Regions from separate parts of the Gudongella sp. DL1XJH-153 genome, predicted to be linked through region 2. Evidence: riboswitches for the same ligand, from Rfam matches in the RefSeq annotation. Region 2 holds a riboswitch; the other holds the start of a gene.
The links. A riboswitch is a leader RNA that binds a small molecule or an ion and turns the genes downstream of it on or off. The one in region 2 is predicted to bind cyclic di-GMP.
Positions count from the first base shown of each region.

Region 1: linked by a shared signal. The riboswitch ahead of ACOEN1_RS01045 (transglutaminase-like domain-containing protein) and the one ahead of ACOEN1_RS08260 (S-layer homology domain-containing protein) in region 2 are both predicted to bind cyclic di-GMP.

Region 1 is NZ_JBMEMN010000001.1:196,214-200,496, reverse strand. Features, by position in the region: gene fusA (elongation factor G) at 1-1,879, shown strand, start outside; cyclic di-GMP riboswitch class I at 2,042-2,115, shown strand; gene ACOEN1_RS01045 (transglutaminase-like domain-containing protein) at 2,130-2,912, shown strand; gene ACOEN1_RS01040 (CtsR family transcriptional regulator) at 2,995-3,450, shown strand; gene ACOEN1_RS01035 (UvrB/UvrC motif-containing protein) at 3,469-3,966, shown strand; gene ACOEN1_RS01030 (protein arginine kinase) at 3,950-4,283, shown strand, end outside.
Region 2 is NZ_JBMEMN010000018.1:31,183-35,465, reverse strand. Features, by position in the region: gene ACOEN1_RS08265 (M20/M25/M40 family metallo-hydrolase) at 1-1,431, opposite strand, end outside; cyclic di-GMP riboswitch class I at 1,821-1,894, shown strand; gene ACOEN1_RS08260 (S-layer homology domain-containing protein) at 2,018-3,025, shown strand; gene ACOEN1_RS08255 (GGDEF domain-containing protein) at 3,092-3,649, opposite strand; gene ACOEN1_RS08250 (hypothetical protein) at 3,747-4,283, opposite strand, start outside.

The sequences.
Region 1 (4,283 bases), on a different contig from region 2:
AGCTGTAGTTCCTGTAGAATGGAATAATATTAAATTTAATATTCTGGATACCCCCGGATATTTCGACTTTATTGGAGAAATGTACGGAGCGAAGAGAGCAAGCGAAGGTTCAGTGCTTCTTGTTGATGCTTCTTCAGGAATTGAGGTAGGAACTGAAAAAGCATGGAAGAACCTTGAAAAGTACGACACTCCAAGAATTATATTTGTAAATAAAATGGACAAGGAAAACATCAACTTTGACAAGTTGCTTGAAGATTTGATAAGCAAGTTCGGGGACAAAATCGTTCCATTTGCATACCCTACTGTAACAGGTGAGGGATTCAAAGGCTTTGCAAATCTAATAGATGAAGTTGCATATGAATACGAAGGAAAAAATAGAAAAGAAGTTCCCCTAAGCGATGAGCAGAAGGAAAAAGTCAATGAATACAGAGAAATCTTTATGGAAAGGATCGCATTGTCTGAAGAGGAACTTATGGAAAAGTACTTCGAAGGCGAAGCATTTACATCAGAAGAGGTAACAAGGGGAATCAGAGGGAGTGTTTCAAGCGGAGCGCTCGTTCCATTAGTGGTAGGTTGTGCTGAAAAGGCAATCGGAGCTGACTTCCTGCTTGATTTGATACAAAGATATATTCCATCTCCAGCTGATGTTGGAAGTGCTACCGGAACCAAAAATGGACAAGAAATTGTAAGAAGGGTAGATGTAAACGAACCATTCTCAGCCATTGTATTCAAGACAATCGTTGACCCGTTTGTTGGAAAATTGACCTTGTTCAAGGTTGTTTCTGGCAAGCTAACAAAAGATACAGACCTCTACAATTCAACAAAGGAAAAATCCGAGAAGCTTGGAGGGCTGTTCATCCTAAGAGGAAAGAACCAAATTGAGGTTTCTGAAATAATGGCAGGAGATATTGGAGCCACTTCAAAAATGGCATATACTCAAACAGGAGATACCTTGTGCGAGAAATCAGACCAGACACTTTATGAAACAATAAAATATCCTCAACCAACTTTATTTATGGCAGTTGAGCCAAAGAATAAGGGTGACGAGGAAAAAATCGGTACATCCCTTAACAAGATGATTGATGAAGACCCGACATTTGTCATTGAAAGAAACACTGAGACAAAACAGCTGTTGATTGGTGGACAAGGCAATATGCAGCTTACAGTAATCGTCGATAAACTAAAGACCAACTTTGGTGTGGATGTAGTGCTGAAGAGTCCTAAGATTGCATTTAGAGAAACAATAAAAGGATCTTCAACAGTTCAGGGAAAACACAAGAAACAATCTGGCGGAGCCGGACAATACGGTGATGTTCATATGAAATTCGAACCAAGCGAGGAAGAATTCATCTTTGAAGAGCAGATCTTTGGAGGATCAGTTCCAAGAAACTTCTGGCCAGCAGTTGAAAAGGGAGTGAGAGAATCCCTTGAGCAAGGAGTATTGGCAGGATTCCCTGTAGTAAATATTAAAGCTATTCTTTTTGATGGGTCATACCATGATGTAGATTCAAACGAGATGGCATTTAAGATTGCAGCATCAATTGCATTCAAGAAGGGCATGGAAGCAGCCAAACCAATACTTCTTGAGCCTATAGTAAGGGTTGAGGTTTCAATACCTGAGGATTATATGGGCGATGTAATGGGAGACATGAACAAGCGTAGGGGTAGAATTCTTGGAATGGAGCAGCAGGCTGACGGTAGCCAGAAGATAATTGCAGAAGCTCCGCATACTGAAATGTTTGAATACGCAATTGACCTTAGAGCAATGACCCAGGCAAGAGGTAGTTTTACAATGAATTTCACAAGATATGATGAAGTTCCACAAATGATTGCAGATAAAATAATTGCTGAAGCAAAAGCAGAAAAAGAGAATAACTAGCCATCCATTCAGCCCGGTTTTATGCCGGGCTGAAAATTTCTGTAATAATTGAAAAAATAGGGTTTACATAGCATTACATTGTGGTATAATATTTATGAAAACTAAATAGCATTACAAAGAGTATGACAAATACACTAAGGCATTCCCTTTTTGTATGCTGTCAAACGATAAAGGCAAACCTATCGAGAGGTAGGGACGCAAAGCTATAGGGCCTGAAAAGGCAGCCAGCTACCGAAAGGAGAGTTTACAAATGAAGAGGAGAGTTCTGAGCCTTTTATTAGTATTTGTTTTTTTATTTGGGTCAATTGGAATATCAAACGCTGCAGAGAGCTTCGGCGTGACATCAATGGACAATAGTCAACTTAGGATAGATAGCGTAGCATACGGCAGCAATGTTAGAGTCATGGTTGAGAAGGGAACTGAAAAGTACTTCTACAGCATGAACAACACACAGGAACATATCCCTCTGCAACTTGGAGATGGACTATATACTGTTAAGCTTCTAAAAAACATCGAAGGAAACAAATATCAGGTACTTGGAAAATCAGAAATGAACGTTTCACAGTGGAACGAAAATGTATACCTGACTTCAAGTCAACCTGTATACTGGGCTAATCAAAGCCTGATGCCGGTATTGGCCAATGCATTGTTTCATGGTATGGAAACAGACTATCAGAAAGTGGTAAAGGCCTACAACCATATCACAAACAACATAAAATATGATTACGACAAGATTAATTATATAAACAATTCCTACATACCATCAATAGATGATACCATAACAAGTGGTCAGGGAATCTGCTACGATTACTCAGCCCTTTTTGCAGGACTTATGAGATCCCAAGGAATCCCTACCAAGCTTGTCAAGGGATATACTGCAGGAGTAGACGTATACCATGCATGGAATGAAGTCTATGTAAACGGAAGCTGGATGATAATTGACACAACATTTGATGCTGCCTATTACCAAAATGGTATGACAGTAGAGATGGCCAAAAGTGAACTTGATTATCAAAAAGTTAGAGAATATTAGATAATATTAGATTAAGCCTGTTAGGGCTTAATTTTTTTGGGTAAAAGACAAAGAAAGTCAAAGTCAGAAAGAAGGGATATTAATGGCAGGATTAAGCAACATTATTGAAAAATTCCTCAAGGAGTTGATTGAGGAAATGGACGGGGTTGTGGAAATTCAAAGAAATGAGTTGGCAAGCCAGTTTGAATGTGCCCCTTCACAGATAAACTATGTCCTAAGTACAAGATTTACCCCCTACAAGGGTTACTATATTGAGAGTAGAAGAGGCGGCGGTGGGTATATTAGAATAGTAAAAGTAAAGCTCCAGGAGGATATAAATCTGAACAATATCATTCAGAATATCGTTGGGGAGTCGCTTACTGAAAACAAAGCCTATGAAATATTGATTGCTTTGAAGGAAGAAGAAATAATAACCAGCAGGGAGGCTGAGATTATCAAGGCTGCTGTCAGTGACAGAGCATTTAATTGTGGTCCGGGGGACAGGAATGTAATTAGAGCTTCTGTTCTTAGAAATATATTGCTGATTTTGGTTAAATAGATTGGAGTGTGACAGATTATGAAATGTGAATCCTGCAATGAAAGGGAAGCAAAGATTCATTTCACCAGCGTAATAAATGGAGTTATGGAAGAGCATCATCTTTGTGAAGTATGTGCTTCAGGAATTCAGAAGGATCTTCATGAACAATTTCCTCTCCACAAGTTATTTGAAGGAATAGATATAGATACAAAATGTCCGAACTGTGGCTTAAGTTACGAGAAATTTAGATCTACAGGCAAGCTTGGATGCTCCAAGTGCTACGATGCATTCGGCAAGGAACTTGAGAATGTTATAAGAGGAATCCACGGACACACGAAGCATAACGGAAAGATTCCAAAGAGAGGCTATTCAATGATAAGGCATCAGGAAGATATCAATCATTTGGATAAGGAGCTTCACGAAGCCGTCAAGCAGGAGGAGTATGAAAAAGCTGCTGTTCTAAGGGATGAAATCAAGAGAATCAAGAAAGTAATGGATTCAGATAAAAGAGGTGATGAAAATGACCATATGGCTTGATCCGCAGGAGTATGACCCTGTTGTGGTAAGTACTAGGCTTAGGGTTGCAAGGAATATTCGGGAAGAGGTATTTCCATTGTATTCAACCAGGGATCAGTCCCGGGAGACTGCCGATGAGATAATTCAAGCAGTTAAGGAGCAGTTTCCTGAGGGTGAATACGAGTTTCATCGCCTAAGTGAAATGGAAAACAGAGATAGAATAAGATATATGGAAAATCATATAATCAGTCCAGGACTTCTTGAGAATATTGACAAGGGCAGCTTCTTTATGCGAGAAGATGAGAAGGTTACAATAATGATAAATGAAGAGGATCATG
Region 2 (4,283 bases):
TAATGCCATAAAGCTTGAGTCAGAAATATATGGATAGAACATCTTTATAACAATTGGTTTTTCAGAATGCCCTTGTACAAGGTCGATTGAACCCTTTACAGAGTCAAGTAGCGACTTTTCATTTGGAGTCTTTCCTGTCATCTCAATTCTTGATGAGAACAGGGATGAGTAGTAAATGACAACAACGGGGGACTTGTCCACGGACCATTTCCAAGCCTCTTGAATAACAGCCACTGAAAAATCTCTTAAGTCCATGGCTGGATATTTTTCATTTAGAACAGCAGCAAAGTTTCTAATATTTAGCTTGAACTTTTCCCCATGTATGGTTACAAGTTCGTTGTAGAACTCTTCCCAGGTGTATACTCTCTTTTTATATGGAAGCGGCATATAAGTATGATTTCCCATTTCACAATATTTCTTGTAGGAATCATCCATTCGCTCGAGCACTTCATCAAATGCCTCTTCAGCTTTTTCCTTCATCTTCACTATTACATCCCTTGGACTCATGCTGTGTGTAAAGAAGTTGTAGTAGCTGTATGCTGCAAGGGGAGTCTGTACAGTGTAGCCAACCTTTGTGTCTGTCTGCTTGAGACTTGTCGGTGGTACGGTTACCTCTCCCTGTGCTTCATCACAAAGCTCAGGATTAAGGTCAATTTTTCTTGTAATTTCTGCAACAAGCGTGTTTGGATTAAATCCTCCAAATGAATCCCCAACATGGGTTTCCTTACCAGTTACATAAAAGGAAGGTAGCAACTTGCCGATTGTACCGAAGTATACGTATCTGTTTTCATCCTTCTTGTGATAGGGTGTTGAGTAATCGGCATTTATTGCAGCCACATATTGGAGATTGTGCTCCTTCTTCCACTGCTTAAGAATCTTTAAAGCCGATATTATTCCGTGTGAATTGTCCTCTTCATCACACTCTGCTATTGCTATAAGATTACCGTCAAGTTCCTCTGGATTCTCGGAAAAGTATTTTATCAGATACATATGACCAGCCACTCCAGCCTTCATATCGAGAGAACCTCGGCCAAACATATACTCACCTGATTCTATGTCTTCAAGAACCTCTTTGGAGACATTCATCCCTCTAAGAACTTCCGGAAGCTTGTCAGGATTAAACGCAGCTTCCCTGTTTGTACCAAAGTCATCCACACCGACGGTATCAATATGACCCATAAGTATCACTGTTTTGTTTGATTCACCCTTTGTACCCTTGACCAGTGCAATGGCATTGTGCCTTGTTATCTCGTCATTGATAGTCTGCTGAAATACAACCTGGTCAGGCTTCTTCCTGAAGTAGTCCAGTTTCATGTAGTAGTCGTAAATCCATTTTGCCACGTCGCTTTCACCGCTTGTCTTTACAATGCTTGGAATCCTGACAAGCTCCTTGGTAATACTCTTCACTTCATCAAAACAATTCAAATACATTAGCAACAACCTCCGTTAACGAATTCTATCTCTATTATGGCATAGCTTATATTGCAAAGCAAGATAGGCTAATGAACACCGTATAATAGACAGTGAAGAATCTTTCGCAATACCCAGTTAGGTTCTAGATCCCTCCACTTCGGTCGGGAAGACAATAAAACCTGTCATGTCGAGCTTGTCGAGACATCTCGCTTTTAGTTCTTGGTTCTAAGTTGTTCGTTGTTTATTGTTAACTAGAAATTCTTAGACCTTAGATATTAATTGTCTTTTCAATTGTTACATTTAGTTTACATAATTGATTTTATGTTCCATCGTGGTATAATAAAGATAATAATTAAATAGCAACCCACTATGACAAATACAAAAAGGTCAATCCTTTTGTATACTGTCAAACGTAAAGGCAAACCTACCGAGAGGAAGGGACGCAAAGCTACAGGGCCTGAAAAGGCAGCCAGCTACCGAAAGGAGAGTTTACAATGAAGAGGATAGCTACGAACCTTTCACAGTATTTGTTTTTTATTTGTGCAAATTTTGAATTGAAAGTAGTTTTACAGAATGATAAAATACAAACGGGAGTGTGATAATAATGAGAAAAATTCTTGGCCTTATTCTAGCCATTATAATAGTAATACAACCACTCAAGGCTGAGGCAGCAAGCTTCAGTGATGTGAATACAAATGACTGGTACCACGAAAATATAACCTTGCTTATTAGAGAGGGTGCAATCCAGGGATATCCGGACAGTACCTTCAGACCACAAAACACAATAACTACAGCTGAGTTTATAAAGTCAACAATGTCAATACTTGGCTACAAAGATATCCCTTCAAAGGGAACACACTGGGCAGACGGATACATAAGCAAGGCTATTTCACTTGGAATAGCATGCAAAGAAACATCAGCAAATCCTAATTCACCAATATCAAGATACAACATGGCAAGAATAGTATCAAATGTACTGGACCACCAAAATTACAGACCACAGGCAGATTTGCCACAATACGAGCAGCTCATTAAGGATATCTGGGAAATATCATCTCTGGGTAGTTCGGAAACCAAAAATGCGGTACTTAACTCCTATTCAAGTGGAATCCTTACTGGGTATGTGGATGGTGCATTTAGAGGCAACAGCACCCTTACCAGAAGTGAGGCCGCAACTGTCCTTCTAAGAATCAAGTACGAGCAGTACAGGGCACTTCCCGAGGTTAAGACAACTGTTGACTACAACCAGAGAATTCTTGATCTTGTAAATATCGAAAGAGCAGCAGAAGGCATAAAACCATTGAAATTGCATGCTGAACTGTCGAAGGTAGCCTATGAAAAGTCAAAAGATATGGCAATTTATGATTACTTTTCACATACTTCTCCAAACTACGGGTCTCCATTTGAAATGATGAAAGAGTTTGGAATAAGCTACAGATATGCTGGAGAAAATATTGCAATGGGACAGCCAACACCGGAGATAGTTGTTCAGGCATGGATGGACTCACCAGGTCACCGTAAGAACATTATGAGCACTAATTTCGGAAACCTTGGCGTCGGGGTATACAACGACAATGGAAGAATCTATTGGACACAGATGTTTATAAATTAGTCAAAAAGCTTTTAAAGACCGAGAAGTTTAAATCTCTCGGTCTTTTTATATGCTAAATAAGAATAATTACCTGTGCGCTCTTCCAATTCCCTCTACCTCAGAGCTGGCAGCAAGCTTTTCAATCTCGCTTAAAAGCTCATTTATTGGTTCTCCTTTGTACAGTCTAACTCCAACACTGTACTTGATTCTTATTCCCATGGGGCTGATCTGCTTGTCTATGGCTTTTTTCAACCTCTCTGAAACTATCGCTCCCTTGTTTGGCTGAACATCAGGCAATAGCAATAAAAAGCCTCCGTCTTCATATCTTCCAACAATATCAACAGATCTTACAGATTCGGAAATAGCCTGACTCATCAACTTGACAAGAACATCTGCCGTATCCCTTCCATGCTCTTCAACAAGAGCTTTGAAATCCGATATCCTTATAAGCAAAAGACTTAGATAGGATTGACCTCTTGCAGTCCGAACAGCTTCATACTCAAGCCTTTCATAGAGAGCCCCTCTGTTTAGCAGCCCTGTAAGTCGGTCTCTGGTATTTAACTCCTCCATCTGCTTTCTCAATCTCTTGTTTTCATCCCGTAAATCCTGAATTTCCTTCAACAAGACATCCTTTGACAATTCCATGGCATAACCTCCTCATTTAACCCTTAAGAACATTATACCCATTGCGTTAAAGAGTTACCAGAAAAAAATCCCCTCACTTAAGAGGGGATTGATTGTATTAATCAAAGTCTACTGTCAATTCTTCTATCTCTACTCCATCCAATTCTACACGTACTTCAAAATCGGTTTCATCAGTCTGGAACCATACATGACCGTTTGGAGCAATCTCAAGCTCCATATCATCTGCATCAACATCATCAAAGTCTACAATTACCAACAATTCTTCGGATATGCTTCTGTTAATTAAAAGCTTGCCATAATACATTCCTGAGTCTACTGCTGTTTCGTCCAGGTCGATTTCCCATTCAATTAGCTCTTCTAGAATGTCTCTAATCATATCCTCAGCGTCTTCAACAATTACTAGATAACTCTCATATATATCTTCTTCATCTGAGTCTCTTTCCACTACTTCACCTAGGATATCTACTGCAATTCTTGCTCTTTCCACAAGATTAATATCCTCAATGGTCAAGTCATCCAAATCCTCCGGAAGCTTATCTATAGCTGCTTCTGCCCTATCCAGTGCTCTTTCGAGATCTATCTCATCCCTAATCTCATCAAGATCATCTTCTACATTGGAATAAACCAGAATCTT